2 regions of the Alkalimarinus alittae genome follow, and region 1 is predicted to be linked to the other one. Evidence: predicted binding sites of a transcription regulator. Region 1 holds the regulator's gene; the other holds the start of a gene.
What was found. Region 1 encodes NrdR, which represses ribonucleotide reductase genes. Its sites were predicted from a motif close to AAACACNANATNTNGTGTTT; they were not measured.

Region 1 (15,171 bases):
CCAACACTTCTTCAGTATCAACATCAATAACCGTTGTTCCTACCGGAACCTTAAGGATGACATCCGCACCCTTAGCCCCGCGACAATCACGACCACTACCACTCTCACCCGTCTTTGCTCGATAACGCGGCTGATATCGAAAATCTATCAACGTATTAACAGAACCATCAACCTCTAGATAGACAGAACCGCCATCACCACCATCACCACCATCAGGCCCCCCTTTTTCGATAAACTTTTCCCGACGAAAGCTCAGACAACCATTTCCGCCCTTTCCGGCCTCACAATAAATAGTCGCCTCATCTACAAACTTCATACCCAACTCCCGCCAAAAAAATAATCGCCCAGCCCCGACCCACAATTCAAACTTGTAAAGCAGTCCAAACCAACCACTCACCGTACAATATAGCAACATCCAAGCTAAATGCACCGCAAGCTAAAACACACCAGAATCACACCGCCGGCAAAAAAACACCACCGACTAAAATATACTACAAACCACCATAACAAAACTATTAGCAGCCCAAACAAAAAAAGCCCCGCAAGAGCGGAGCTTTTTCAATACCAACGACAGATTAACTTGCTACAACAGTAACAAATCTGCGATTCTTGGCACCTTTAACTTCAAACTTGATAACACCGTCTGCAGTTGCAAACAATGTGTGATCTTTACCACAGCCAACATTTACCCCAGGGTGAAACTGAGTTCCACGCTGACGAACGATAATGTTGCCTGCTTTAACTACCTGACCGCCGTACATTTTGACACCAAGTCGTTTCGACTCCGAGTCGCGGCCGTTACGGGTACTACCACCTGCTTTTTTGTGAGCCATCTGTTTTCTCCTCTAGCCGCTTACGCGTTAATTCCAGTAATTTTAACTTCTGTGTACCACTGACGGTGACCCATCTGCTTCATGTGGTGCTTACGACGCTTAAATTTCAAGATCTTAACTTTATCGTGACGACCGTGGCTAACTACTTCTGCAGTAACCTTAGCGCCTTCAACAACAGGAGCGCCGACTTTGATATCATCGCCATTAGCAACCAACAACACTTTCTCAAACTCTACAGCGCCACCAGTTTCTACTTCAATTTTTTCTAGCTTCAGCACTTCACCTTCAACTACACGGTGCTGCTTACCGCCACTAACAATAACTGCGTACATATAAATCTCCGACTACCCGCAGGCAGTACCATCTATTACTCGCGCAAATATAAAGCACCAGCCAGTGCATTTACGCGAACAAATTCATATACAAATTCGTCTTCACATCCAAACTTAACTACCTGCTTCTACTGGAAGCACTCTGTCAACCATATTGCAGGGCGGTTCTGAAGGGCGCGTAATTATATTAAAGGCAATAAATATCTGCAAGTCTAAATTTCACCCAATCTTCCAATGCACTAAAAAAACATGCTTATCGCAAATTCTGGCGAGGAACCCCTTGTGCAGACGCCTTAGAACTTGACAGCCGGACAGCCACCCCATAGCATTCCCTGCCAATATACCGATGATGACGACAGCTAAACTCATTTAGCTCGTTCCAGCCATCTGTCACTACATAATATCAACTAGAAGTATCTGAGCATTACTATGCAGGCACAACAAGTACTCGAAACAGTCGCCAGTGATTTTAAACAGGTTAACCAGCTAATCGTAGAACAACTTTCTTCTGACGTTCCATTGGTTGAAAAAATCGCACACTACATTGTTGAGAGTGGCGGCAAACGAATGCGCCCTTTGCTCGTTCTTCTAACCAGTAACGCCCTTAACTATAAAGGCAGCGACAATATCAAGCTGGCAACCATTATCGAGTTTCTGCATACAGCAACACTTTTACATGACGATGTGGTTGATACCTCTGACTTACGCAGAGGCAAAGCCACCGCCAATGCAAAATGGGGGAATGCACCTAGCGTACTGGTTGGCGACTTTCTATACTCTAGAGCTTTTCAGATGATGGTTCAGATTAGTAGCATGCCCATTATGAACATTTTGTCTGACGCTACAAACGTTATAGCAGAAGGTGAAGTTTTTCAGCTAATGAACTGTAAAAACCCTGACGTAACCGAAGAAAACTACATGGAGGTCATCAAGAACAAAACAGCCATGTTATTTCAGGCCGCATCCCACAGCGGTGCTGTTGTTGCTGAAGGCTCTCCTGAGCAACAAGCAGCTTTAAGAGATTACGGACTTCACTTAGGCCTTGCATTCCAACTAATAGATGACGTCTTAGATTACACCGGATCAGCCGAAGACATGGGCAAAAACGTTGGTGACGACCTTGCAGAAGGCAAGCCCACCCTACCTTTAATTTACGCTATGAAGCATGGCTCAAATGAACAGGCTCAGATGATTCGCAACGCGATCAGAAAAGGCGGCCTAGAAGACCTGTCACTGATAAAGTCTGCCGTTCAAACGACTGGCGCGCTTGATTACACCATTAACAAAGCAAAGGAAGAGTCAGACAAAGCAAAGGCTTGCCTTAATACACTACAAGACTCAATCTACAAAGACGCTCTTTTTGCATTGGCAAACTTAGCCGTTGACCGCAACCACTAATAGACTATCGATGAAGCACCCCTACAAAATACAAAGAATCATGCCCTTGCATGATTCTTTAATGTACGCCAACGACTCGATTTAGTGCAAGAATCTATTGACTACCAATATAAGTACATCTGTATAATAATCTTATTTATAACCCGCGCTTGATCAGGACGATATGCTCCAAGCGTTTACTGCCGGAAACTTAACCCAAGAGCATCAACCTTTATGCAGCAACTATCTGATTTGGATGCATCCTTTCTTTATTTAGAAACTGACAACTCACCCATGCTGATCGGTGGGATCTATGTTTTTGATAACGCTCAAAGAGAAACCCCAATGAATTTTGGTGAGTTTTACTCTTTTATTGAATCCAGACTGCACGTTGCCAGCTTTTTCCGTCAACGCCTAGTTGAAGTGCCACTTAAGCTAGACCAACCCTACTGGGTTGATGACCCAGAGTTTGAGCTATCGAAGCACCTATCGTATGTCACGCTCATCGGCGAAGATAAAGACACCCAACTAACTGAGCTTGCAGCAGCGTTATTTAGCAAGCCAATGGAGAGAGATAAGCCCCTCTGGTCAATTACCTTTGTTGATGGGCTTGAAGGGGACCCCAATTTACCCGAGAATGGCTTTGCGATGATCGTCAGAATACATCATGCAGCCATCGATGCCCTTAGTGGTGACGAAGTGATGAGTTCACTACTCGACTTTTCTGAAGCTACGGCTAACATCGAAAAAATATCCGCATGGAATCCGTCTCCGCTACCGAGCAAATTCAGATTAATAGGCGGCGCCTACGGAAATGCACTAAGCACCCCGCTTAGACTAGCCAATATTGCTAAAGACACTGCCGCCTCGACCTTTTACTCAGTCTTGCTCCAAAGACTGCGTAACCTAAACCTCCCTCCTGCGCTATTTAGCGCACCAAGGACTATTTTCAATAACACCATCAGCGATAAACGCGCACTACATTATGTAGAGATACCGTTAGAGCGCATAAAAAATATTCGTAAAGAGATCGATGACTGCACCATCAATGATGTTGTAATGGGGATCTGTGCCGAGGCATTGCACCGTTTTTTAAAGGATCACAACGCAACACCTAAATCCCCCCTTATCGCGATGACCCCCATCTCGGTAAGATCTAAAAGCTTAGAAAGAAAAACCGGCAACCAACTTTCGGCTATTATGCTATCGCTAGCCACAGATATTACACACCCTATAGCCAGAATCAAAAAGATTCATGAGAATGCCGTTATTTCTAAGACTTATAGCCAAGCGATTTCTGCAGGACGCCTAACAGAGCTTATCCCCTCTAGTATTGCAGCCTTATCCGCCAGGATTTACACAGAATTTCAGTTAGCTCAGCGCCATAAGCCGCTATTTAATATTCCAATCACCAATATACCTGGGCCACAAAAACCGCTTTATATGAACGGTTCAAAACTAATAAGCCAGATCGGCACAGCCCCGCTCTTTGATGGCATAGGCCTTGTTTTGGTCGTGGTAAGTTATAATGGAAAAATAACCATCAGCGTTACATCTTGCCCGTCAATGGTCGAAGTTCCAGGGAGTTTTGAAAACTATTTACTAAAAGCGGTTGATGACATTGAGCAAACGCTTCATACCCCGGTTCCAGCAGAAGCATTATCTGACGACTCAACTGAACAAACATCTACGTTAGCTCAGATGCGATCAGGTTTTATCAATGATATATCAGGTCTTTTTGGCAACCTATTTAGCAGCAGCGACACAAGTAACGCTGAGAAAGATAGCGCTGAAATGGATGGCACTGAAATAAGTAGTACTGAAAAAAAATAGAACCGGCAATCCGAGTAGCACTGACACACCTAATAGAAGGCCATAAAAAAGCCCGCTTAATGCGAGCTTTTTTATTTTTTGATGCAGCATATAAAATGCCGCTCATGCCAAAAAACTACTTAAACGCCCACTTAAGAAACGCTTTCTTTTCATCAGTGCTCGCACTATCCCAAAGAACCTTTAGCGCATCTATCGTCGGCAATGCTCCACCTTGAGTGGCAGTAGCCCTCACAGGCACAGCAGTAGGTGCAACCATACTTGTTTCGCTTGCAACCCCACTCACAGCTGCGACACTCGCAACAGCAGTTGCCGCTACGGCAACATTACCTTCACTTGATTGCCCTGCTGTAGCCGCTACAGCAGCAGTGTTTTCAGTTGCGTCACCTTCAACATAAAGCGTTGATTCAGCTACAAAACGATCTGACGAATCTACTAGCGTCGCCTTAAAGCTATCTACGTTAGCTCTTGCCGCTCTTTTATTTTCAGGGCTTTCAAAGTTAAAACGATATACTTCGCCCACTTTTGCATTAAAACGAATCATCATGGGCTTTGTTACAATCAATTCAGCATTCGACTCACCAATTTCTTTCTTTCCAGGCTTTGCCCAAAGTGTTTCATGTGTAAACGTAATAACATTAACCCCTGGCAATAACTGATAATTCAAATCTAACTCGGGTATCAGATATTTTTTTACTTCTTTACCATTAACCGATAACACCTCAATACCATCAGAAACAGACAGCACCGCTGAGCGAGATGGATCTACTTGAGGACCATCATAGGTTTTCACTAACGAGGTTGATGAACAACCCGACATTACCAATAATACCAATAGAGAAAGCCAGACCCTCTGCAACTTACCTAATACCAACATTCACTTATCCTTTTGACGATAACTTAACATAAGGGTTAATTGTCACTATTACGTTAATGTTATGCAATAGCCATTAATGGATTAAACTCACTTGTTAACATCAAAAATTGTTGAAAAAATAGGCAAGTATTGTACAGTGTAATGATAATTAGAAAAATAATGCACGTTATGGGGTATAAACAATGGCTCTTAATACACACAAAGTTGAGGCGCGAGGCGGCGAACCAAGCGAAGTTCCATTTAGAAGCAATCGCTTTTTTTGCGTTGGACATAAATGGTATTTCTCTACTCGAGAAGGCTTCGATAGTGGCCCTTATGCAGATAGAGATCGAGCTCGAGTGGGCTTAGATCGATTTCTACATATCGTCAGCCTATTGCCAGGCAGCAACAGGGTACATTAAAAGCGTAACGCAGTATCGCCTTACCCTTACTTTGCGCAAGGGGGAATAGTTGCGGATAAGACAAAAATAAGCTTACTTAAAGCGAAAACGCTAGTAGCTGTAAACACATCAACGCATATATTCCCGCCATCACGTCATCAACCATTATCCCAAAGCCACCCGTTATCACTTTATCCGCGGTTTTAATCGGCCAGGGCTTCCAAATATCAAATATTCTAAACAGCACAAATCCAGTCAACATCCATACCCACCCAGCAGGTGCAGCAATCATCGTAATCCAGTAACCGACAAATTCGTCCCAGACTATTCCGCCATGATCATGAACACCTAGCGCTTTAGATGCCTGATCACAGAGCCAAACGCCCAATATAAACGTAACCACGATAAACCCTAAGTAAAGCCACAGAGGCAGGTATTGAAGGGGTAAATACAGCAAAACAGCCATCGCCGTACCGAACGTGCCCGGTGCTTTCGGTGCACAGCCGCTACCCAACCCAAAAGCTAAAAAATTAACTGGGTTTTTCAGAAACCCTTGCGGAAGCTTTTTCACTTAAATACTCCTGTCAGCCAGACACTAAACGTCAATTCATCTATTCAATCTAAAAATGGGTATAGCCTTTGGGGCTTAACACGCGCTCACTACCGTCTTCATATTTCATTTTTAGCCCGCACTCGCTTGATACAACCCCAACAACACTGACGGAGTCAAATAACGCCTCGTTTTTCAACTTTTCATAGCAAGCCTCAGGCATACAAAAACATAGCTCGTAATCATCCCCCGCCGTTAATGCAAGTGATAGCGATTGCCCCTCCATTTCGGATAACAACGCCACTGATCGGGGAATGTTATTTTCGTACAGTAAGCCACCTACACCTGAGCGTTTGGCAATATGGCTAAAGTCGGCGAGCAAGCCATCAGAGATGTCAATTGCAGCGGTTGCATGCCCTCTAAGGAAACACCCAAGCGCTATTTTCGGTTGTGGACGAAAATAGCGTTCAAGAAAATGCCTACTATTTTCTGTGGTTGCGTCAGGGGTGGATTCTAGCTCAAGAAAGCCTAATGCAGCACCCGCATCGCCCAATGAGCCTGACACACAAATCAGGTCTCCCGGTTGAGCACCTGATCGCTTAATCGCTTGACCGGCAGGAACAAGACCATGAACTTGGATCGATATCGTTAGCGGCCCTTTTGTCGTATCTCCACCAATCAATTTAATCTGATATTCATTCGCCAGCTCAGACAACCCTTGAGAAAAGTCTGATAGCCACTTAGGGTCACTTTCAGGCAACGTTAACGCCAAAGTGAACGCTACAGGTGTTGCCCCCATCGCAGCTAAGTCACTTAAACTGACAGCCAAACAACGATAACCTAAATGATAAGGCGTAATACTTTCAGGAAAATGGACACCGCTCACTAGCGTGTCAATTGAAAGGCATATTTCATGCCCGGGAGGTGTACGCAAAATCGCGCAGTCGTCACCAATACCTAGAGGAATAACAGGGGAATCAAACGAAGATTCATCAAACGCCCCCACATTACCAAAAAAACGAGAGATTAACCCAAACTCATCGACTGAGTGATTAGTCATCTCGTTATACCGCGTAACACAGTTTATTTTCTGTGCTTGCCACGTGTCTCTTCTGCACGCAATCTAAGCGCTAACTTATCAAGAACACTATTAATGTACTTGTGGCCATCGGTGCCACCAAATTTCTTGGCGAGTTCAACCGCTTCGTTTATAACGACACGGTACGGCACATCAACTCTGTGCTGCATCTCATAGGTGCCCATGCGCAAAAGGATCATCTCTATCGGGTCAACGTCTTGCACAGGTCGATCAAGAAACGGCTCTATCTGACTATTTAAGTCAGATAGATGCTTGGGTATTCCACGAAGCAATTCTCTAAAGTAGGTAACATCCACTTTAGCCATATCGTTATCGACTGAAAATTCAGCCTCGATTTGAGAGACATTCGAACCCGAAAGCTGCCATTGGTATAGCGCTTGTAACGCTAAAGAGCGGGACTTACGACGTTGCGCAATCCCCAATCTAGCGTTGTTTTGAGAGTTATTGGCAGACTGATCGCTCACCGGCCTTACGCTCCCATTCCGTTAAATAAGCTGACCATTTCTAACGCAGACAGAGCAGCTTCACCACCCTTGTTACCTGCCTTAGTACCTGAGCGCTCAATCGCCTGTTCAATACTATCTACAGTCAACACGCCAAAGACGATAGGTAGGTCAAGATTAAGTGACACAGACCCCAACCCTTTAACACATTCGCCTGCAACATATTCAAAGTGAGGCGTTCCGCCACGAATAACAGCACCTAGTGCAATAACGGCGTCATACTTTCCTGTTTTTGCGACTCTCTGAACAGCCACAGGAATTTCAAATGCGCCTGGCACTCGGTAGATTTCGATATCTGCTTCTTCTATGCCGTGACGCTTAAGCGTATCAATCGCGCCTTCCAACAAACTTTCTACAACAAAGCTATTAAAACGACCTACTACAATCGCATAGCGACCACTGCAGTTTCGAAAATCACCTTCGTGTGTTTTTATAGACGACATCTAAATCTCCAACATTAACAAGTGGCGAACCACTGACATTCAAATTCAATAATATTTCATCACCCATGCAAAGAATATTTTTACACGGGTAAATTAAACGCTATGGCTGATAAGGGATGTATTCAACAACCTCAAGATCAAAGCCTGATATTGCAGAGAACTTCATAGGCGCACTAAGTAGCTGCATTTTACGCACACCCAGATCGTTCAAAATCTGCGAGCCAGTACCCACCGTCTGATAAACACCAGAGCCTGCTTGCGCTGCGCCTCGTGTCTTCTTAGGGGTAAAAAACTCTGTCACACGCGCTTCCAAATCCGCATCTGAGTTGGTGCTTAATAAAACCACAACCCCTACACCTTCAGCAGCAACCCTTTCAAGTGCTCGATGTAGTGGCCAACTAGAAGAACCTTTCTGTCTAGCACCCAGTAAATCTCTTAAAGTGTCAGCCATGTGAACCCGAACAGTAACCGGCGTTTCTTGATCAATATTGCCTTTCACCATAGCAAGGTGCGTTTCACCCTGAATCGTGTCTTTATAAGTGACCAGCTTGAATTCGCCATACTCAGTATCAATCTGATACTCGTCTACTTTCTCAACGGTCTTTTCATTTAAGGCACGATAATGAATAAGGTCTGCGATGGTACCTATTTTCAAGTTATGCTCTTGAGCAAAGGCTTCCAAATCTGGCCGTCTGGCCATCGTGCCATCTTCGTTCATAATCTCAACAATTGCGGCAGCAGGTTCATAACCGGCCATTCTAGCGAGGTCGCAACCCGCCTCAGTATGCCCTGCTCGGCTAAGTACGCCACCTGGCTGCGCCATTAGCGGAAAGATATGTCCTGGCTGCACGATATCTTCTGGCTTAGCCGTTCGACTAACAGCAGCACGAACAGTATAAGCTCTATCAGCTGCAGATATTCCCGTTGTAACACCTTCGGCTGCTTCTATTGATACCGTAAAGTTGGTTTGGAATTGCGCCTGGTTTGAATGAACCATCAGCGGCAACCCTAAATACTTACAACGCTCATCGGTCAGAGTAAGACAAATAAGCCCGCGCGCATGCTTTGCCATGAAGTTAATATCTTCAGGCCGCACTTGCTCCGCAGCAATAATAAGATCACCTTCGTTCTCACGATCTTCATCATCCATCAGAATAACCATTTTACCCTGACGAATATCTTCAATAATCTCTTCTATGCTATTGAGCTCCATTGAGCCACCCTTTCAAGAATTTAACATTTTAAGACTTCAGACATTCGTGATAAGCCTTAGCATTATCAATGAAGTCTAATCGTTTATTGGATTTTTGCCTGCATAATTCATTAGCCAAACGATCTAAGGGCTTATAGCCCTTGGGTTTTAAATAGCTAACAACGCGTCAGAAACCCACACTCTTACTTTAAAAATCCATTATTCGCCAAAAAATCCATATTGATTTTTGAACCACTATCACTTGAAGGCGACGTGCTTCCGTCACCAAAGGTCAATAGCCGTTCTAGATATCTGGCGACCAAGTCCACTTCAAGGTGAACATTACAACCCTGTCGATATTCATTAATGACCGTTTCTGCTGCCGTATGCGGCACAATATTGAGTACAAATTGAGCCCCGGACACAGAGTTCACTGTCAAACTGACACCATCGACGGTAATTGAGCCCTTTTCTGCAATATATTTTGCAAGGTCTTCAGGTGCATTGATAATAAAACGAATAGATCGTCCATCATCATAGCGGTCAACCACCTCTCCTACACCGTCAACGTGGCCACTCACCATGTGCCCACCTAATCGGGTCGATAATGTCAGTGCTTTTTCTAAATTAACGCGCGTACCCACGCTATATCCACTCATTCGAGTGTGCGTCATGGTTTCATTGGAAACATCAGCCCAAAAACCATTATTTTCGAGTGTTGTGACCGTCAAGCAAACACCATTTACCGCAATACTGTCGCCCAGTTTAACATCTGAAAGGTCCAGTGTATCTGTCTCGATAAAAAGTCTACTGTCACCACCTTGAGACCGTATAACGCCAATTCGTCCTATTGCTTCAATAATACCGGTGAACATCAACGCTACCTTTTAAGTTATTCCGTCTCTAATTGATAGATGAAACGAATATCGTCTCCTACGACTCGGCTCTCTAAGAGCTTCATCGGTATTTGTTGAGACATCTTATCAATCGGAAGATTGAGCAACGGTCTAGCTCGACTGCCCATCAATGTAGGGGCCATATAGAGCCAAAGTTCATCGACCAGTTGCTGATACACAAAAGCTCCAGCCAATGTAGCACCCGCCTCAATCAATACTTCATTACAGCCTTGAGCGGCCAACCAGCTCAATAATAGCTTTAAATCAACACGTCCGTTATCAGCAGCAAATGACTTAAACGATATTTGGTCTGAATTTTTTAAGTCGTGCTCGATCCCTTTATTGCCTGCCATAGCGACAACAATTTTACCGCTCAACTCTACTAATTTTGATTCCGATGTAATGTCACCTTCAGAATCAACAACCACCCTTAAAGGCTGTCGCTCCGCTATTGCTTCAGCGTTTTCTAAGCCTAGCTCGTTTGCCCTCACCGTTAGCGATGGGTCATCGAGATTGACTGTACCTGAGCCGGTAATAATGGCCGAACTTCTAGCCCTCAACCGCTGTACATCTTGTCTTGCAGGCGCACCCGTAATCCACTGACTTTCACCTGAAGCCATGGCGGTTCTACCATCGACACTCATGCCCAGTTTTACCCGAACCAACGGAAGGCCTGTTTTCATACGCTTAACAAAGCCGGGGTTAAGTGCTTCAGCTTCAGCTTGAAGTAAACCGTACTCAACAACGATGCCGGCATCTCGTAGTTTCTGAAATCCACTGCCTGCAACCAACGGATTTGGGTCTTGCATAGCAGCAACAACCCTACTGACATTGGCTTCAATTAATGCATTACTACACGGTGGTGTTCGACCAAAATGACTGCAGGGCTCTAAGGTAACATAAGCAGTTGCGCCTTCTGCCTTCGCACCCGCTTCGAGCAGTGCATTTACCTCTGCATGGGCTTGTCCCGCTTTCTGGTGCCAGCCTCTACCAACAATGCAACCGTCTTTGACAATGACACACCCTACTCTCGGGTTAGGATCTGTCGTATATAACCCCTTATTGGCGAGCTGAATCGCCTCAGCCATATAAATTCGGTCTTGGTCAGTCATTATTAATCACATCCACACAAAAGAATCAGGCGTTTTGGTCCTGATTGGATAAACGATCAATCTCTTCTTTGAATTCGTTAAGGTCTTGAAAACTACGATAGACAGATGCGAAACGAACGTACGCAACCTCATCTAGTTTTCTTAATTCTGTCATCACTTCTTCGCCAACAACCATTGACTTCAGCTCTCGCTCACCGGTTGCACGCAAGTGATGCTTAATGCGGTTTATTGCTTGCTCTATTTCTTCAGTGCTTACAGGGCGTTTTTCAAGCGCTTTGATAAAACCTGCACGCAACTTGTCTTCGTCAAAAGGCTGTCTAGTTCCATCATGCTTAACGACTCTAGGCATAACTAGCTCAGCAGACTCGTAGGTTGTAAAACGCTCTCGACATGATAGGCATTCACGGCGGCGCCTTACCTGCCCACCACCTGCAACCAAACGGGAATCGATAACCTTGGTATCTTCTGCACTACAAAATGGGCAATGCATGGTGTCTTCCTGTGATGAGGGTTAGCTTCGATGAAGCGCTTAGAGAACTAATACAAAAGGTGAGCAATGCCCACCTATCGCTTACGTTTATAAACTAGGTTAGTACGAACCAGATTAGTACATACTAGATTAGTACACACTTAGCCTTTATAAACGGGGTGCTTTGCACAAAGCTCAATTACTTTCGCTTTAGTGCTGGCAATCACGTCTTCGTTATTGATGTCGTCAAGAATATCGCAAATCCACCCCGCCAGAGCACGTACTTCGGCTTCTTTGAAACCACGACGAGTAACAGCAGGTGTTCCTATACGAAGACCACTGGTAACAAATGGCGATCGAGGATCATTAGGAACCGCATTTTTGTTGACGGTGATATTGGCACGACCTAAGGCTGCATCTGCATCTTTACCGGTAATATCCTTGCTGATCAAGTCAACCAAGAACAAATGGTCGTCAGTACCTTTAGATACGATATCTATACCACGCTCCATGAACACTTCAACCATGGCTTTGGCGTTATCGGCTACTTGCTGTTGGTATACTTTAAACTCTTCAGTCATGGCTTCTTTGAAGCAAACAGCCTTAGCTGCAATAACATGCATCAAAGGCCCCCCCTGACTTTCAGGAAACACAGCAAAGTTCAGTTTCTTCTCAAGTGCTTCGTCCGCTCTTGCTAAGATCAAACCACCTCGAGGACCGCCTAATGTTTTATGGGTCGTCGTGGTTGTAACATCTGCAATATTAACAGGGCTAGGGTAGACGCCTGCAGCAATTAAACCTGCAACGTGTGCCATATCAACAAATAAATACGCACCGACTTCATCAGCGATTTCACGGAAACGCTGCCAGTCAACAACACGCGAATAAGCAGAGAAACCTGCAACAATCATTTTTGGCTTATGTTCACGTGCTAATTCAGCCACCTGATCATAATCGATTTCGCCCGTACCCTCTTTCAAGCCATATTGAACAGCGTTATAGATACGACCAGAAAAACTAACTGAAGCGCCGTGCGTTAAGTGTCCGCCATGCGCTAAGCTCATACCCAAAATAGTATCGCCGGGCTCACAAAGTGCCATGTAAACAGCCGCATTAGCTTGCGAACCAGAGTGAGGCTGAACATTAGCGTAATCGGCGCCAAACAGTTCTTTAGCTCTATCGATCGCTAATTGCTCAATAATATCTACGTGCTCACAGCCACCATAATAACGCTTGCCAGGGTAGCCTTCTGCATATTTGTTAGTTAATACAGAACCTTGTGCTTCCATGACTCGAGGACTGGTATAGTTCTCTGACGCTATCAGTTCAATATGTTCTTCCTGACGCTTAGCTTCTGCTTCCATGGCAGCAAAAACTTCATCGTCAAATCCAGCAATAGTCATATCTCGAGTAAACATCTGCAACCTCTACCCTAATTCTCAATGGATGGACCTTCGCTTTATAACGAGACCCAATAAAAAGGCGATATTTTAAACTAATCTTCGCCATACATCACTACACAGCATCGATTTATTGCCATTCATTCAATTATCGGCTAGTTTTTGCGTCTATTCCTTGGCTTATTCACTTACAGGTTTCAAAATAATGGCCCAATACGTATATACGATGAACCGAGTGGGAAAAATTGTCCCCCCTAAACGAGAAATTCTTAAAGATATCTCACTTTCATTTTTCCCTGGCGCAAAAATTGGCGTACTGGGGCTCAATGGCGCAGGTAAATCAACACTTTTACGCATTATGGCCGGTGTTGATACTGACTTTCATGGCGAAGCACGCCCACAACCCGGCATCAATGTAGGTTATTTGCCTCAGGAACCACAGCTTGACGAGACAAAAGATGTTAGAGGCAACATTGAAGACGGTGTTAAAGAAATCAAAGATGCACTGGTCAGAATAGAAGAGGTTTATGCGGCCTATGCCGAGCCAGACGCTGATTTCGACGCGCTAGCCACTGAACAAGCAAAACTGGAAGCGATTATTCAAACATCGGACGGCCACAACCTTGAACGCACACTAGAAGTAGCCGCCGACGCGTTAAGACTTCCACCTTGGGATGCAGACGTTAGCAAGCTCTCTGGAGGTGAAAAACGCCGTGTCGCACTCTGTAAGCTATTGCTTTCAAAACCTGACATGCTTCTGCTTGACGAACCGACTAACCACCTTGATGCTGAAAGTGTTGCATGGTTAGAACGTTTTTTACACGACTACGCAGGGACCGTAGTTGCTATCACTCACGACCGTTACTTCCTTGACAATGTCGCCGGCTGGATTCTCGAATTGGACCGCGGTTACGGCATTCCTTATGAGGGAAATTACTCCCAATGGCTAGAAGCAAAAGACCAACGTCTTGAGCAGCAAGGCAAACAAGAAGCCGCTCACCAAAAAGCCATTAAAGCCGAATTAGAATGGGTGCGCAGTGGCACTAAAGGTCGTCACTCTAAAAGCAAAGCCCGACTACAACGCTTTGAAGATCTTAACTCTCAAGAGTTCCAAAAGCGTAACGAGACAATGGAAATATATATTCCACCAGGACCTCGCCTAGGCGACTTAGTCATAGAAGCCAACGAGGTTGAAAAAAGCTTTGGTGATAAACTCCTCTTTAAAGACCTAACCTTTAAAGTGCCACCTGGCAGCATTGTGGGCGTTATTGGGGGTAACGGAGCCGGTAAATCAACACTCTTCAAAATGGTAGCAGGGCTTGAAAAGCCAGATAGCGGTGACATCAGGATTGGTGAGACCGTCGAGGTAGCCTATGTCGATCAAACTCGAAATCTTGATAGCGACAACACCGTATGGGAAGAACTCAGCGATGGGCAAGACATCTTACAAATCGGGAATTACCAAACTCAATCCAGAGCTTATGTCAGTCGATTCAATTTTAGAGGTAACGACCAACAGAAGCGCGTTGGCGACTTATCAGGAGGCGAACGAAACCGCCTACACCTAGCCAAACTGCTTAAGCAAGGCGCTAACCTTTTATTGCTTGATGAACCGACTAACGACCTCGATGTTGAGACATTGCGCGCACTAGAGGAAGCCATCTTGGCATTTCCGGGTTGTGCTATTGTTATCTCGCACGATAGATGGTTCCTAGACCGTATCGCTACTCATATTCTGGCTTTTGAAGGTGATAGTGAAGTGGTCTGGCATGAAGGTAATTTCTCTGACTATGATGAAGACCTGAAGAAGCGAAAAGGCGAATCAGCAAAAACACCTCAACGCTTAAAATATAAAAAACTAGCATAAAGCCCTAAGCT
Region 2 (15,171 bases), 1.9 Mb from region 1:
AGACTAAGAATATGAAGGGGTGGATTTTTGGTAATGAAAAGCAGAAATATTGGACACAAAAGATTTTTAGAAGTAGTCATAAATTTCAAAATCCACTTCACCAAAATTATAAACACGTTAAAACGCTTGAAGCGTGCTTAGATATTGACGCGTCTAGTGTTTTTTCTTTAATCGTTTTTGTTGGCGACAGTACCTTTAAAACTCAGATGCCAGAAAACGTGACAAAGGGGGGAGGCTATATTCAGTTTATTAAATCAAAGACTGAACTACTGCTTTCAGAAGCTCAAGTTTCAAATGTGCTTGAAAGAATTAACTCTGGAAGATTAGCACCATCCATTAAGACTAATATTCAGCACGTTAAGCATGTTAAAGAAATTATTAGAGAAAAAGAAAGTAGTAGGGCTTGCCCAAAATGTGGTGGAACAATGGTTCTGAGAGAGGCAAAAAAAGGCTCGAATCAAGGTAAACAGTTTTATGGTTGCTCTTCGTTTCCGAAGTGTAGAGGGGTTCTAACGTTTGCATTTGAAGGTGCTAATAGAGATGTTCAGACTTGATCGTGCGGTTATCCAGTGAACCCTCCATATCATGACTTGTTAAGTTGCTTCGCGCGTTTTTTGTCTCGAATCCACAGTACCGAGCCGTTTGTTTTTTTCATTTCAAATAGGTCGATCGCCATAAATAAATCGCTTAACTTCTTAAAACCATAATTTCGCTGATCAAATGACGCATGATTTGAAATATGGGTGCCAATTGGACCAAGCATAGCCCATCCGTGGTCATCTTCAACCGCTTCAATAGCCTGTCGTAATAGGTTTATTAACTTAGTATCACTTTTGATATTTTTGCTCTGCTTCTGAATAGGCTGTTGGTCAACGACTTCGTCATCAAAATATAAGAAGCGTGAGCAGCTATTGACGAATGCCAGAGGTGCTTTTCGTTCACCGAAGCCGATTACAAATTTACCATCTGCCAGTGATCTTGTTACCAGTGGGGTGAAGTCGCAATCTGATGAGACAAGACAGATAACATCAACGTCCTTTGTATAAAGCACGTCCATGACATCTATGACTAAAGCCATATCTGTCGCATTTTTACCTTTTGTTAGATCAAATTGCTGAATTGGTTGAATGGCAAACTCATGAAGAGCATCTTCCCAGGCTTTTAAATTTTGGTTTTTCCAATTTCCGTATGCTTTTCTGATGTTAACGACACCGTAACGAGCAAGCTCGGAAAGTACGCTGTCAATTTTCTTCGCAGGGGCATTGTCAGCATCAATGAATACCGCAATTTTCTCTTTATCCTTCATAACTTAAGCCTTTATTTTGACAAGGTCTCCACTAACAAAAACACACCCGAACCGATCTTTGAGGAATATATTTGCTCCGGCTCGATGCTCTGTTTTTCGTTCTATTCTTGCATTTACAAGAAGGTCACCATCAATACCCGCTTTCTGACCGTTTCGTATGGCTTCATCCATTGCCCTTTGAATAAGATTATCTTTGGGGCCTGCTTCATAGCGGAGAGTTTGAGGGTTGACTTTATAACAAGTTTTACCTTCAACAAACGTGGCTGTTTTATTAGATTTTTCATAATTCAAATTTCTAATGTCAAAGGATGATGCCGCTGTGAACTGGCCAAGCCTTTCGTTTACGTCTGGGTGAGATACACAGCCAGATAATAATGATGTTGTTAAAGGTATAGCTAAAAAATAAGGGGTTTTCATTTTACTCACAGATTGAATATAAAAATTAGGGTTGGGAGCTTATTTAGGGTCTTAACTGACAGTAGGTTCTGAGTAAACATATCTTCTTTTATTACACCTATCAATACGACTGCTATACCCATGTTGCAGTTAATTGAATCCAATCATTCGATGCTATATCGGTGTGGCGCTTATGTTTGGTTAGATAAAAGCGTCAGCTCCATTTATCTATTTTTTGCGAGGCGTAATTCCACTAGAATTGGTTTGAGTTTATCAGGGCCTTAAACAAACATCCCTTATTACAATGTCCTTATAATTCTATTTTCAAGCTGACAAGCATGTGCTTTTGCTTGGATGTTTATATATTTTTGAAGCCTTAAAAGAGTATCTTCCTCTGCTTTGGCTAAGATGATACTGCCGTTTTTATGAATACGCATCATAAGCCTTACTGAGTCTTCGCTGCTGAACCCTATTTTAATCAATAGCTTTACAATGAATTCTAATGAGGACTCATCATTACTGATAATTTCAAGCGAATATTGTTTGCATGTACTGGCCGCAATTGAACGCCAAAGCGCTTCACTAAAGTCGTCTATATCAGTTATAAATGACTTATCGCAGTACTCGACTAACGCTTTTCTAGCCACTTGGTTTCTTTTCATTTGCCTATTTAGAGATTTCAGAAAAGACATGTTTAGCTGACTCTGAATGAGGTTGTTGGGCGATAAACGATTAATTAGGATCAGAATAGAATGCCGCTCACTTAAGGATATAACTAACTTAATTCAAGTGCATAGCCATGTAGGTCGGAATTTATTCCGACGCTATGCTCGTTGTTAGTGATTGTACCGACAAGAATGAGACATAGTTTAAAAAATACGTTGTGGTATTTTCAATATTTGTCGGAATAAATTCCGTCATAGAAAAATGCTGAAAGAATTTAACCAGATACCTTTAAGTCAGAGCCATTTGTGACAGGTTTATTATTTAAGGCAGAAGAGTTTCTGGTAAACCGTTTTATGGCTGTTCTTCGATTTCTATATGTCGATTGTTTATTTTGGCTGCCTTTTCTTGCCATTAACCCCCACACAATTAGCGATACTGCAAGCGCTAGTACGATGACATGTGATAATTGTATGACTTGATAAGCTGAGACAGTGTGCCATCTAAGCTCCTTCTCTCGATTAACCAACCCCTGATTTCAGTCGTGCCTCTTTACATCAAGACTGCTGTTTTTCGTTCACTAAGACGCGTGTTTAATGTTACCTGTTGAACTGGCTCATCTTTAGATCATGAACACGCTTCTTGTGATTTCTTCACCGTGTCGTATCTACTCCTACATCCTCTACCGTTAAATTTCCCCGTTCAAAATCTAAAGGCTGCTGGTCTTGTAGGCAGTCGATAAAGTGTTGAATAGTGCGGATATCTCGTTTACCTATTTTTAAACGGTTGCCACAGTTACCTTCGGCTGTATATATAGCCGTGTTGTCGGTTGATACGCCAATAATAAAGCCTGTATGGCCTTTGCCTTCGGATTTAATTTGAATAAAAATATCACCGGGTTTGGGGTGGTTTGTTTCTAGCTTGAGGCGACGGGCTTCGCGCCACATGTTTTGTACACCTAGGTGGTGTTTGCCATTGATAGGGTATTCGCCTAGTACGTCTTCGAGTACCCAAGAGACAAAAGCGCAGCACCAGGGTTGCCCGATGACGCCGGTGTTGCCCCAATAGTTATCAATATCAGGACTACGATTTGAGCCGTCAGGCACTTCGAATACTGGCTTGGCATATTCTTCTTGGATGACTTGAAGGATTTGTAATCGTTTATCGGTTAAGCCTTTAGGTGTGACGGCAGAAAAGTGATTTCGTTGCGCTGTGCCGCTGGGGTTTTCTAGTGCCCACCACGTGCTTTTACCGACAATTCCATCGACTATTAAAGCTTGGCCGTTGGGGCCAATATGTTGGAGTTGGAATAGCTCCACATTGGCATGGGTTGTATCGTCAAAGAGTCCATGTGAGGGTATTTGGTCTGAAAAATACCCGTGAGATGAAAGAAGATGCTGCAGTTTCGCAACATCTTTATTGGGTGCTGGGCGTTTAAGCTGAACGTGTTTAGTCATTGATCTCTCCCTAAATTGAGTGGGGCTCAAGGTAAGTCGTTAACACTGGCTTAACTCATTGATTGAAAAGGTTAGTTTGATGTCATGGTATATTTACCGGTTAGGAGGGTACTCAAAGCACCATGGGTGGTTTGACTGATCGTTGCTCCTTTGTCATGTATTTCACCAATACTGTTGTGGGTGATGACTGCTAGGCCTGTATCACTGGTAATGGGCTCTATGTCTAGCTTTAGGTTAGATGTTAATGGTAGCGTTCTAATTACACCGAATTCGTCACCGAGCTTCTTTTTGCCTTTTTGTTTTAAGTGGAAGCCTTGCATACTGCTGCGAGGGACGCCGTAGTTGGCTGTATCAAGTTTTTTCTGAGAATAGATAATATCCCAGGCGGGGCTTCTATTTCGCAGTGCACTACAGGTGAATTGTTGGAGGATTGTTTCGCCTGCGCTGTGTTTTAGTCTGCCTTTGAATGCATAAGAGTGGTGTACATCTCCCGATAGAATAATGCATCGCTTTAGTTTGAAGGTGTTGTTTAAGGTATGCATGAGTTGGTTAAACGTAGGCTTGTCTCCGCGCCAAAATTCAGCATCGACTGAACTTATTTTCCCCACTTTAGTCATGAGTTGCTGGATCCACTCTAAAAACTCCTGACCGAGGACGGGCGATGGTGATACTAAGATAATCTCGGATGGCTTGTTTGCTTCTATCCATAGCGGCTGTATAGCGGCAAATCCGGCATTATTAATAAGCCCTGAAACTTTATTGTTACCTCTATGGCGTCTGTTTGTACGGGTATCTAATGCAATGATGGCAGGTGAGGTCGGCACTGAAAAATGCCACTGATGAAAGTTCCATAATGTCGTCTCGAAGGACTCGTTCTGTAAAGGTGTTGGGGCTGAAAGGTTGTGTAGATAGTCTTGAACTGTGCTGATGAAGGCGCTATCGAACGCCTCAGGATTGTTGCCCCAGCCTTGGCACAGAAAGTAGGCCGCTAGTCCATTGCTTACAACTTTTCGGGTCAGATTGTCTTGCTGAACGGTGCTCTGCCATGCTTGGTTGATATTCCAGTCGTCGGTGATGTCGTGGTCATCAAACATCATATAGGTAGGGGTATTCGCGAGTAGGCGTCGGATACGATGACCGGATATGCCTATGTTTGAGTAAACACTATCGTCCCAGTTTGTTGGGTTCCAGCACAGTAAGTGAAGGCCAAAGAATTCGGAGAACGAAACAAGGTGGTTGTCGGCTGCACCTGAGGTAAATGTCTTCGTATAGCGGTAGCCAATTCTTTCGCCTTTTCTAAAACGAGCATGAGACCGCTTTCTAAACAAAGATACCCGTTCACCAACAGCCAACTGCGGTTTGATGTCTGCTAACCAAGGAGCTTGGCCTTCGTTTGTTTTTAATGTGTTGCTTATAAACTGGGTTAATTGTTTGATGGTGGTGTTGCTAACGTCATCGGCATAGATTTGGTCACCGGTTAAAAATAGACAAGCGGGTCGCTTTGAAATAGGGCTATCAACGCTGTCTTGAAGTAATTGCTCGCCTTTTGAAAAGCTTTCTTGGCCGTCTCCATGAAGCTTAAAGCAAGAGCCATGTAGGTAACGCTTAAGGGTCGTAGGAATATAAAATGAAGGGAGTGGCAGGCCATTCAGGTTAAGGTAGCCGTCGTCGGATGGGTTATCGTAGTGTGTTTTGATTAACCCAAGGGCATTTAGGTTGATGCCTTTATCGGGCTCTCCGAAATAAATGTCATAGAAAAGGCGGGTGTCAGTGGGGAGCCCTTCTAAGCTTGTTATTTGAATTAAGTGCACAAAGCAGCTATCTGACACTTGGATTTGTTGGTGGCCATTGTTTGCACGGCTATTGGCGATTTCTAGTAGTGAGTTGTTACTCTCTTGATAGAGAATGCCGGTTATATCGATTTCTTTGTTGGTAACTAGCCAAATACAAGCGCGGCTTTGTTCTGTGCGACGCAGAATAGGACCCGCTAATATATTCAGTTCATCCATTTGAGGTTTCCTTGTTATTCCTAAATTAACTACATTTAGTCTAGCAAAAATACTCGAGAATAGTGCTATTTTATATAGGGTTATACAAATGATTAAGAGGTGAGTGTCTTTTTAAGGGTTAAGGGTTAAGGGTTAAGGGTTAAGGGTTAAGGGTTAGTGGCCATAGGTTAGCTGAATGGATTTTTAGAGCTATTCATAATCTATTGATGTTTGGTATGATTAACGCTGATTTATCGGGAAGGCTAGATATGAAGTACCTGCGGAACTTTTATAAGCATTTAAAACAGCTACGAGAAGACAAGCGTCTGACAGAAGATGATATTAGCGTTATTTGTCAGGTAGATGCTTCTGTTGTGAGGGCGTGGGAGTCCGAACAGCCAGAAAAGCGATGCTTTCCTACTATCGATAATCTTATAGACCTTTGCCTTAAAACGGGTACGCCTTTAGAAACCTTATTAGCGCTTAACTATGATCGTGAAGGTGAGGAGCAGCTAGAATTACCTGGCTTGGCCTTTATAGACGAGCATGACGTGAATTTGTCACTCGATTACCTTCATAACGAGATTGAAAAGCTGCTACCTACCGAAGACGAGGTTGAATTATTAAAGCGGTATAGGCGTAGTGATGATGAAAATAAAAAGCTGATATTGCAGTTGATGGTATAAGGTTTACCCGTAATCGGGCAAACCTTATCGATTAATCTAAACCAAAAGAATTGAAATCTGTCGATTCATTATCAATCCTGTCATAGTGCTCCAGAGCCCTTACCATTTTAGCGTGCTCCATGGTTGACTGTCCTGATCTTAAGTAAAGCTTGGATGCTTCAACTACTTTCTCCATTTTTTTAAGTCGATAATGATGATTAAGTAGGGACTTTGCAATAAAGTGTGGGTCTTCTCCTTGTTCGCGCATATCTATTGCCGTTTTCAGTGCGTGCTTTAGTTCTTCGTCGGTAGGCGTTCCCATAAATATCTCACTTTCTATTTATCTATTTAGTTATAGTTATTTTTTTATAGGGTGCTTTATCCTCTTTTTTTTGGCGTAGGTTTTATGGTTGATAGTAGATCGAATTTAAAGGTTCTTTAATATTAATGTAGAGGCTATAAAGCGATTAGTGTCTGTTTGAGTGCGAACCCTATTTCTTTCGAGCGTGGTTAGCGTAAGGAGGGTGTCGCCTCCAAGAAACAGTGCACCATTGAGCAGTATGCTTTCATTATCCATGAATATTTGGGCTGAAAACTTGGCGCGGTTGTCGGTAACAGAATAATTGAGAATAATAAGGGCGTTTCCGCCGAGGCTTTGTATATGGTCAGTCATCTTCATTTCTAACCAATCTGATTTATTAGCGAGCTTATCAGGATGTTCGTTTTTACAGTCTGCTCTCATGAATGTATTAGGCAAATAGAGTTGCGCAGAATAGGTTGATTCATCGTCAGCCAGCACTCCAATGTGTTGAGGGAGTTGTGGAAAGACGACCTTGTGCTCACAAATGGGTGGGCTAAACATAAAACCGTGGGTATAGAACGATGTATCACCCGGGCTTATAGGGGAGAACATAAAAGAGGAAACTAATCCTACGAGAGAATACCACATCGTATAACCCTCCATCACAGTGTTAACTTTATCTTAGTTCAAGATTTAAAGTAAGCACAGTTAATGTGAGGTTATGTAGCCAAACGGTCTATAAAGGAGCGCTAATAAACGATTTTTATATTGCTGGGAGGGCGTGCTAAAAGGGTGGGGGTTGCCCACCCTTTTTAGATTAACTTTTCTTGTAAATGTTTTCGTAGACGTAATTAGTCGCTTCAACAAACCCGTCTATGCTACCGCAGTCGAATCGCTTGCCTTTAAATTTATAGGCAAGTACACAGCCGTTTCTGGCTTGTGTCATCAGTGCGTCAGTGATCTGTACTTCACCATTTTTGCCAGGCGGTGTATTTTCAATGATATCAAAAATGTCTGGGGTTAGAATATAACGCCCAATGATGGCTAAGTTAGAAGGTGCATCTTTAGGATCAGGCTTTTCGACCATATCTGTGATGCGGTACAAGCCTTCTTTCATGCATTCGCCAGCAATAACGCCGTATTTGTTGGTTTCATCTTCTGGGACTTCTTGAATGGCAACAATGCTGCATCTAAATTGGTTGTACAGCTTGGCCATTTGAGTCATGACTTCGTCTTCACCTGGCTCAACAACACAAAGGTCATCGGCTAACACTACACCAAAAGGGTTTTCACCAATTAGGTTACGACCAGTTAGAATGGCATGACCTAGGCCTTTCATTTCACGTTGACGTGTGAACGAAAATTGATTGTTTTCGATAAGGTGACGAATAGAGGTGAGAAGACCTTCTTTACCGCTGCCTTGAATTTGATGCTCAAGCTCGTAACTAATATCAAAATGATCTTCGATTGCGCGCTTGCCTCGACCTGTTACAAAACCTATGTTGTTCATGCCTGCTGCTACGGCTTCTTCTACTGCGTATTGCACAAGTGGTTTGTTGACCACAGGTAGAATTTCTTTAGGCATTGCCTTGGTAGCGGGCAAAAAGCGGGTTCCGTAACCCGCAACCGGGAATAGACAATTCTTAATCATTCTAACTTCCTGTTGATGTGTTGCTCTAAATGTTGATGCGTTGTTCTTTGGTTGGCTAGCTCAGTCGATAGCGCGTTGGCGACTATTGTAATTGAGTCGCACCCGAATGTTTAGGGTTGAAGTGGTTTTATTAAGCATTCTGATAAGCCCGAGCACAAAAAAGGAGGCTAATGCCTCCTTGAGTAGTAAAACAGGTACTTGAGATATTAGTAAAGCAGGACTTTAGAGCGTCTTGCTTTTAGTCTGAAGTTTGCTGTTTATATGTTTAACCACACTTACTATCGCCGCAGTTCAGGCAGGTTTTGCAACCATCCATCACAATGACCGCTTTAGTTGAACATTTTTTACATACGGTTGCGTTTGCAGGGAAGGCGGTATCTGAATCGTTGGCGCTATTGGATTGCTTTGATTCAAACTCAGCACGCTTTTCTGCCAAGATCTTTTTGGTATGATCGCTTAACTCTTCTGTTTCAATTAGACCAATGGCCTTCATGTGCTTTTCAATCACCGCACCGATTTCTGCTACTAATGAAGGCATAAATACGCCGCCCTTTTTATAGTAACCACCGTTGGGATCGTACACGGAAGAAAGCTCCTCAACCAAAAAGGTGACATCGCCTCCTTTTCGGAATACCGCTGAAATAACGCGTGTTAAGCCTATAACCCACTGGTAATGTTCCATCGACTTAGAGTTGATGAATACTTCATAAGGGCGACGAATTTCGTGATCGGTATCTTCATTAAGCAAGATGTCATTAATCGTAATATACAGTGCATGCTCTGAAACCGGAGGCTTTATCTTATAGGTTGAACCTAGTAAAAACTCAGGGCGGGCGATGCTTTCATTCATCTCGACTGGAGCGAATGTGTTCTCTGCTTTTGTTTCAGGTGTAGCGGCTTCAGCTTTTTTTACTTGGTAGCCGACAATTTTCTTAGTTATTTTGACGGTCATAATCAAATGCCTGTTGTCTGTATTGTTACTGAGATCAATCTGACAGACCCTTTGCTGGTTGTTAGGAACTGTCAGTATTACGCGTTTGGTTGTGAATTAATACTTGCCGTATGTGCCTTCTTTTAAAGCATCAAACAAATTGGCTGCAGAATGAATTTCACCATCGTATTCGATCTCTTCATTTCCTTTTACACTTACTTTACTGCCGTCGTCTAGTGTAAATTCGTAAGTTGTGTTCTCTAAGTCTTGCTCTTTAACCAATACACCTTGGAATGCTTCAGGGTTAAAGCGGAAGGTAGTACAGCCTTTTAATCCTTTTTCGTAGGCATACATGTAGATGTCTTTGAAATCAGGGTAAGGGAAGTCAGTCGGCACGTTGGCCGTTTTGGATATTGAGGAGTCGACCCATAATTGAGCGGCTGCTTGAATATCAACATGCTGCTTAGGCGTTACTTCGTCTGCTGAGATAAAGTACTCAGGTAGTTTTGCCTCTGCTTCTTCACTGTAAGGCATGGCCTTTTGGTTGATCAAGTGACGGTAAGCAAGCAACTCATAAGAGAATACATCTACTTTCTCTTTGGTCTTTTTGTTTTCACGAATAATATTTCGTGAATAGTGGTGAGCAAAGCTTGGCTCTACACCATTACTAACGTTGTTGGCCAATGATAACGAAATAGTACCGGTTGGTGCTATAGATGTGTGGTGTGTGAAGCGCGCGCCTTTTTCAGCAATTTTCTCAATTAACTCTGGCTCGTACTGAGCAATACGCTGCATATAACGGCTGTATTTAGCATGTAGTACTTTACCTTTAATGCTGTCACCTGCTTTAAAGCCGTCTTCTTTCATTTCTGGACGTTTGATGAGCATTTCTTCAGTGACAGTAAATGTCTCATCCATGATAGGTGCAGGCCCTTTCTCTTCTGCAAGCGCAAGTGCTTGCCTCCAACCTTCAAGCGCCATTTCACGGTTCACTTCTTCAGTGAACTTGACTGAGGCTTCGTCGCCGTAAGGCATTTTTAGCATTGTGAGCGTAGAGCCTAGGCCAAGAATCCCCATGCCATGACGACGCTTGTTAAGGATTTCATTACGCTGTCCTTCCAGTGGTAGGCCGTTGATCTCAACTACGTTATCGAGCATACGAGTGAAAATTGCCACTACTTTACGGTACTTATCGAAGTTGAATGTTGCCTGATCTGTAAACGGCTTCTCAACAAATTTAGTTAAGTTAATAGAGCCTAATAGACAGCTACCGTAAGGTGGCAATGGCTGCTCACCACAAGGGTTGGTGGCGCGGATGTTTTCGCAAAACCAGTTGTTGTTCATCTCATTGACTTTATCGATCAGGATGAACCCTGGCTCAGCAAAATCGTATGTAGATGTCATGATGCTATCCCAAATGAAGCGCGCTTTTACAGTGCTGTAAATGCGGCATGCAACTAGGCCTGCAGCGTTAGTGACATATTGGTCTTTAACCGGGAACTCGCGATAAGTGAATTTAGTTGTGTCGCTTGCGTCTAAACCATCTTCATCAAGTTCTTCTTGTGTTACTGGGAATGATAGTTTCCAGTCGGCATCTTCTTTTACCGCTTTAATAAAGTCATCTGTAATAAGAAGCGATAAGTTAAACTGACGAAGGCGTCCGTCTTCACGCTTAGCTCTAATAAAATCGAGAACATCTGGGTGATGAACATCAAATGTCGCCATTTGAGCACCGCGACGGCCTCCGGCTGAAGAAACGGTGAAACACATCTTGTCAAAAATATCCATGAAGGAAAGAGGGCCAGATGTGGTTGCACCGGCGCCCGCTACATAGGCACCTTTAGGGCGTAGAGTAGAGAACTCATAACCAATACCGCAACCGGCTTTTAGCGTAAGGCCCGCTTCATGGTTTTTAAACAGAATGTCGTCCATTGAATCATTGACGATGCCTGAAACGGTACAGTTGATGGTAGAGGTCGCAGGCTTGTGATCTCCGGCGCCAGCATTAGACATAATTCGTCCAGCAGGAATAGCGCCGTGCTCTAATGCCCATACAAAATCTTTGTGAACTTTATCTTTTGTCTTTTTGCTTTCGACTTCTGCTAGCGCTTTTGCAACGCGAGAGTAAGTGGCTTTGATATCGCTATCAACCGGATCACCATTTTTAGTTTTTAGCTGGTATTTAGTGCTCCAGATATCCAGCGAAGCGTCTTGCATGGGTATGGGGGTGGTGATTGGTTCAACTTTAGCGTTCATTTCAGCCCTCTAGCGACAAAATGGTCAAATACCGAAGGCTCTATATGTAGTGTTAGTTGTTACTAACAGGAGAGCCCTTGTTTTTAGAGCATTCGAATATTTGACGAGATAAATATAAAAAATTGATTGCGTTTTAAAGCGAAGTTGGAGTTTGTTCTTATTATTAGTTAATAATTGGATGAAACCCAATATATCCGCTTTGATGGTGTTGAGTATAACACTATATAGTGTTTTGTGAAGTTTGATTATTTATTATTTTATGTACAGCGATACACGATTGAGCGTCTTGCGATAAGACATAGTGGCTGCTGAGTTCAGGCATTATACGGGTTAAAAAGAGTTAAACAATGACAGAATGACCATTTAATTGATGAGAATTATTTTTTGTAAAAATCACTATATATAGTGCTTTTGCTTGACATAAAAAAGGTGCTGATCCATCAGCACCTTAAGTGGTTTACTTCTCAGCTCAGAGAATAAAATGAAAAGCTTAATGATTTGCTTCATTAGACATTATAGGTGCCTCTTTAGTCGTCATTAGACTATTTGACACTTAAAGTTGCGGGTTTTACAACACCGACAGTTAATTGCCTTTATTTATATGCAGTTGATGTTTTTATATTATGTGGATATTTAAGTAAGCGGTCTAATACTTTGATTTCTCATATGCTTAAGCTTGTTACGGGGTTAGGGATTAGATGGGGCGATTTGAGTTATTCCGGTAGTGCGACCTAAAACCCAGCTTAGAGCCTGATACTGATCAAACAATACTTATCAAAATTATATATACTCCACCTAATGCAGTATGAATATTTAGAGATAGTTGGGTTTGTAGAGATTTTTGAATGAGTGAACGTTGTTGTCCAAATTGTCAGGCACCATTAGAAGCGCCTATCGCAAAAGGGTCGGCGCCTATCTGTCAGCGGTGTGGTATGGCTATATCGCCTGCTAGAGATGGTTATATTGCCGGCCTGCGAATGAACTTTAAAACAGCGGTGATCTTGCTGACTGTTTTTTGTGTTGTCATGATGTTTTGGCTTCCTCGCTAGCGTCTGCCATGCCAAAAAAAGCGAAAGGGCTGTTGTTGTCTGCCTATGATGCAGGCAGTCATCGCTATTGGCGGGAAGGGCTAGTGCAATATCTGGCTGAATACGACTGGACTGTTGTGACGCTGCCAGCCAGATACTTCAGTTGGCGCATTAGAGGTAACCCTATTAGTTTTCTGGCTGAGTACAGCGCCGAACTTTCGAGGGATTATGATTTTATTGTTGCAACCTCCATGGTCGATTTAGCGACCGTTAAAGGTATTTTTCCATCATTAGCAACCACGCCATCGCTCATGTATTTTCATGAAAACCAGTTTGAATACCCTAAAACACTAAACCAGCCGGCCAGTATCGAGCCTCAGATGGTTAATCTGTACGCCGCGATGTCCGCAGACTCACTTCTTTTCAATTCTGAATTTAACCGAGACTCATTTTTTGCGGGTATCGATCGCTTAATGGGGAAGCTACCCGATTATGTAATGATGAGCCTGAGTCAGACGTTAGCGAGTAAGTCATCTGTTATACCTGTCCCTATTAATGACGACTGGTTTGAGTTACCTCGTCCCTTGATTCGAGAACAGTGCGCGCCTATAAAACTGGTCTGGAATCATCGATGGGAATATGACAAAGGCCCCGATAGGCTTTTAGGCTTCATTAGTGAGCTTAAAAACAGAAAGGTACTATTTGAGCTAAATATTGTGGGCGAAGCATTTAGGCAAGTACCCGATGAGTTTAGACAGATCAAAAATAGTTTTTCAGCGTATATCAACACATTTGGTTATTTAGCAGATAGCCAAGCGTATAAAGCGTTATTGACTCAGTGTGATGTGGTTTTATCAACCGCAATACACGAGTTTCAGGGGGTTTCTGTTATGGAGGCGGTTTCTGCAGGGTGCTTGCCATTGGTGCCCGACCGCCTCTCATATCGACAGTTGATCCCCGTTAAGTATCGATATGCGTCAAATATAGACTCTCCTGAGCAGGAGTCTATTGCTGCAGTGGATTGTTTGTTAAAAACCTATCCTTCACCTGATACGGCGTTAAGAACAGATTTTCAGCGTTATAGCTGGCGTTCATTAACGGCAATGTATCGAAGCAAAATTTTAGCACTTCTGAATTGTTAATATCGATATACATCTATATAAACGCGCCATCATCTTGTGTTATCAAGGGCTTATGACCTTTAAAATGGTTCATTTTTACCGTAATTAATTGAGAAAAACGGTGAAAAAAACACCTTAATTAGCTATTCTTCTCATTAAATAATCACATATCAAACTCTAAATAAACGCGGGTTGAGCATATTTCACAGGTGTGAAGAGTCTTGCTTACTCATTTATAGACGGTGGACGGAATCTATATGCATTATCAACGATTTATACCTCTAGTTATTAGCTTGGCATTAATGGGCTGTGGACAAGAAGAAACAGGCTCTGCAAAAGAAATTATACAGCCTGCAAAAATAATGATTGTTAAAGGCGCTAGTAATGAAGTTAACAGGCAGCTACCTGGGACAGTAAGAGCTTCACAGCGGGTAAACTTATCATTTCAGGTGCCAGGGCAGTTAAAATTCTTTCCTGTGAAAGAAGGTCAAAAAGTATTAAAGGGAGAAGTGTTGGGGCGGCTTGATGATAGGGACTATCGCAGTAATTTAAGCGCAGCTCGTGCTGACTTAATCAATGCTGAATCAAACTTTAAGCGAGCAGAAGGGTTACTGGTTAAAAAGTTTATATCGAAGGCTGAATACGACAAATTAAAAGCAGCGCTTGATGTGGCAAGATCAAATTCAGAAAAAGCCGAAAAAGCACTCGATGATGCAGAGCTTAAAGCGCCGTTTACAGGCACGATTGCTAAACGTTATGTTGAAAACTTTCAAGATGTACAAGCTAAACAAGCAGTTATTAGTTTGCAGGATATTAGTCAGTTGGAAGTGGTGATCAACATTTCAGAATCCCTCGTATCTAGACGAAATAATGATAAAGATTCACTAAAAGTCAGCGCTACATTTGATGCGTTTCCAGATGAGCAGTTTGACCTATTTGTGAAAGAATTTTCAACCGAAGCAGATTCAAACACGCAAACTTTTGAAGTTGTGTTAGGCATGAACGATACCAAGGGGATTGCACTTTTACCTGGGATGACTGCAAAAGTGATGGCCTCAAAGGTCAATACCGATGCCGTTAGCAGTACTTATTTGTTACCGCTACATGCGGTTGTGGCAGATGAAGATAGTAATGCATTTGTGTGGGTTGTCGATAAGTCTAGTACGAGCGTGACGAAAAAGCCTGTTGTAATGGGAGCTTTAAAAGGTTCAAGCGAAATTGAAGTAACCGGTATTGATTTAGGGGATATGGTTGTTGTGGGCGGCGTGACCAAAATGCGAGAAGGCAAAATCATTAGACCGATTGAGAAGGTAGCGTACTAATGAATCTTGCTGAGTGGAGTATTCGTAATAGAGTTATTACGTGGACCCTTACCGTCATTTTGGCAGTGGTAGGGACAATTGCATTT

Region 2: the regulator NrdR is predicted to act here: its motif matches at 11,650-11,669, upstream of NKI27_RS07955 (adenosylcobalamin-dependent ribonucleoside-diphosphate reductase).

The regions. Positions count from the first base shown of each region.
Region 1 is NZ_CP100390.1:3,630,053-3,645,223, forward strand. It holds gene cgtA (Obg family GTPase CgtA) at 1-316, opposite strand, end outside; gene rpmA (50S ribosomal protein L27) at 576-833, opposite strand; gene rplU (50S ribosomal protein L21) at 854-1,165, opposite strand; gene ispB (octaprenyl diphosphate synthase) at 1,595-2,563, shown strand; gene NKI27_RS16395 (WS/DGAT/MGAT family O-acyltransferase) at 2,777-4,375, shown strand; gene NKI27_RS16400 (DUF2057 domain-containing protein) at 4,491-5,249, opposite strand; gene NKI27_RS16405 (DUF6316 family protein) at 5,432-5,650, shown strand; gene NKI27_RS16410 (phosphatidylglycerophosphatase A family protein) at 5,727-6,200, opposite strand; gene thiL (thiamine-phosphate kinase) at 6,250-7,239, opposite strand; gene nusB (transcription antitermination factor NusB) at 7,263-7,742, opposite strand; gene ribH (6,7-dimethyl-8-ribityllumazine synthase) at 7,748-8,224, opposite strand; gene ribBA (bifunctional 3,4-dihydroxy-2-butanone-4-phosphate synthase/GTP cyclohydrolase II) at 8,325-9,437, opposite strand; gene NKI27_RS16435 (riboflavin synthase) at 9,620-10,291, opposite strand; gene ribD (bifunctional diaminohydroxyphosphoribosylaminopyrimidine deaminase/5-amino-6-(5-phosphoribosylamino)uracil reductase RibD) at 10,309-11,424, opposite strand; gene nrdR (transcriptional regulator NrdR) at 11,450-11,914, opposite strand; gene glyA (serine hydroxymethyltransferase) at 12,055-13,311, opposite strand; gene ettA (energy-dependent translational throttle protein EttA) at 13,499-15,160, shown strand.
Region 2 is NZ_CP100390.1:1,739,679-1,754,849, forward strand. It holds partial or broken gene NKI27_RS07900 (NERD domain-containing protein) at 1-554, shown strand, start outside; gene NKI27_RS07905 (NYN domain-containing protein) at 584-1,306, opposite strand; gene NKI27_RS07910 (hypothetical protein) at 1,310-1,723, opposite strand; gene NKI27_RS07915 (ATP-dependent Clp protease adaptor ClpS) at 2,002-2,364, opposite strand; gene NKI27_RS07920 (CHAP domain-containing protein) at 3,019-3,822, opposite strand; gene NKI27_RS07925 (metallophosphoesterase family protein) at 3,894-5,831, opposite strand; gene NKI27_RS07930 (helix-turn-helix domain-containing protein) at 6,047-6,496, shown strand; gene NKI27_RS07935 (hypothetical protein) at 6,528-6,797, opposite strand; gene NKI27_RS07940 (hypothetical protein) at 6,903-7,424, opposite strand; gene galU (UTP--glucose-1-phosphate uridylyltransferase GalU) at 7,594-8,427, opposite strand; gene NKI27_RS07950 (TSCPD domain-containing protein) at 8,693-9,379, opposite strand; gene NKI27_RS07955 (adenosylcobalamin-dependent ribonucleoside-diphosphate reductase) at 9,476-11,614, opposite strand; gene NKI27_RS07960 (DnrP protein) at 12,460-12,663, shown strand; gene NKI27_RS07965 (tRNA-queuosine alpha-mannosyltransferase domain-containing protein) at 12,672-13,784, shown strand; gene NKI27_RS07970 (efflux RND transporter periplasmic adaptor subunit) at 14,021-15,085, shown strand; gene NKI27_RS07975 (efflux RND transporter permease subunit) at 15,085-15,171, shown strand, end outside.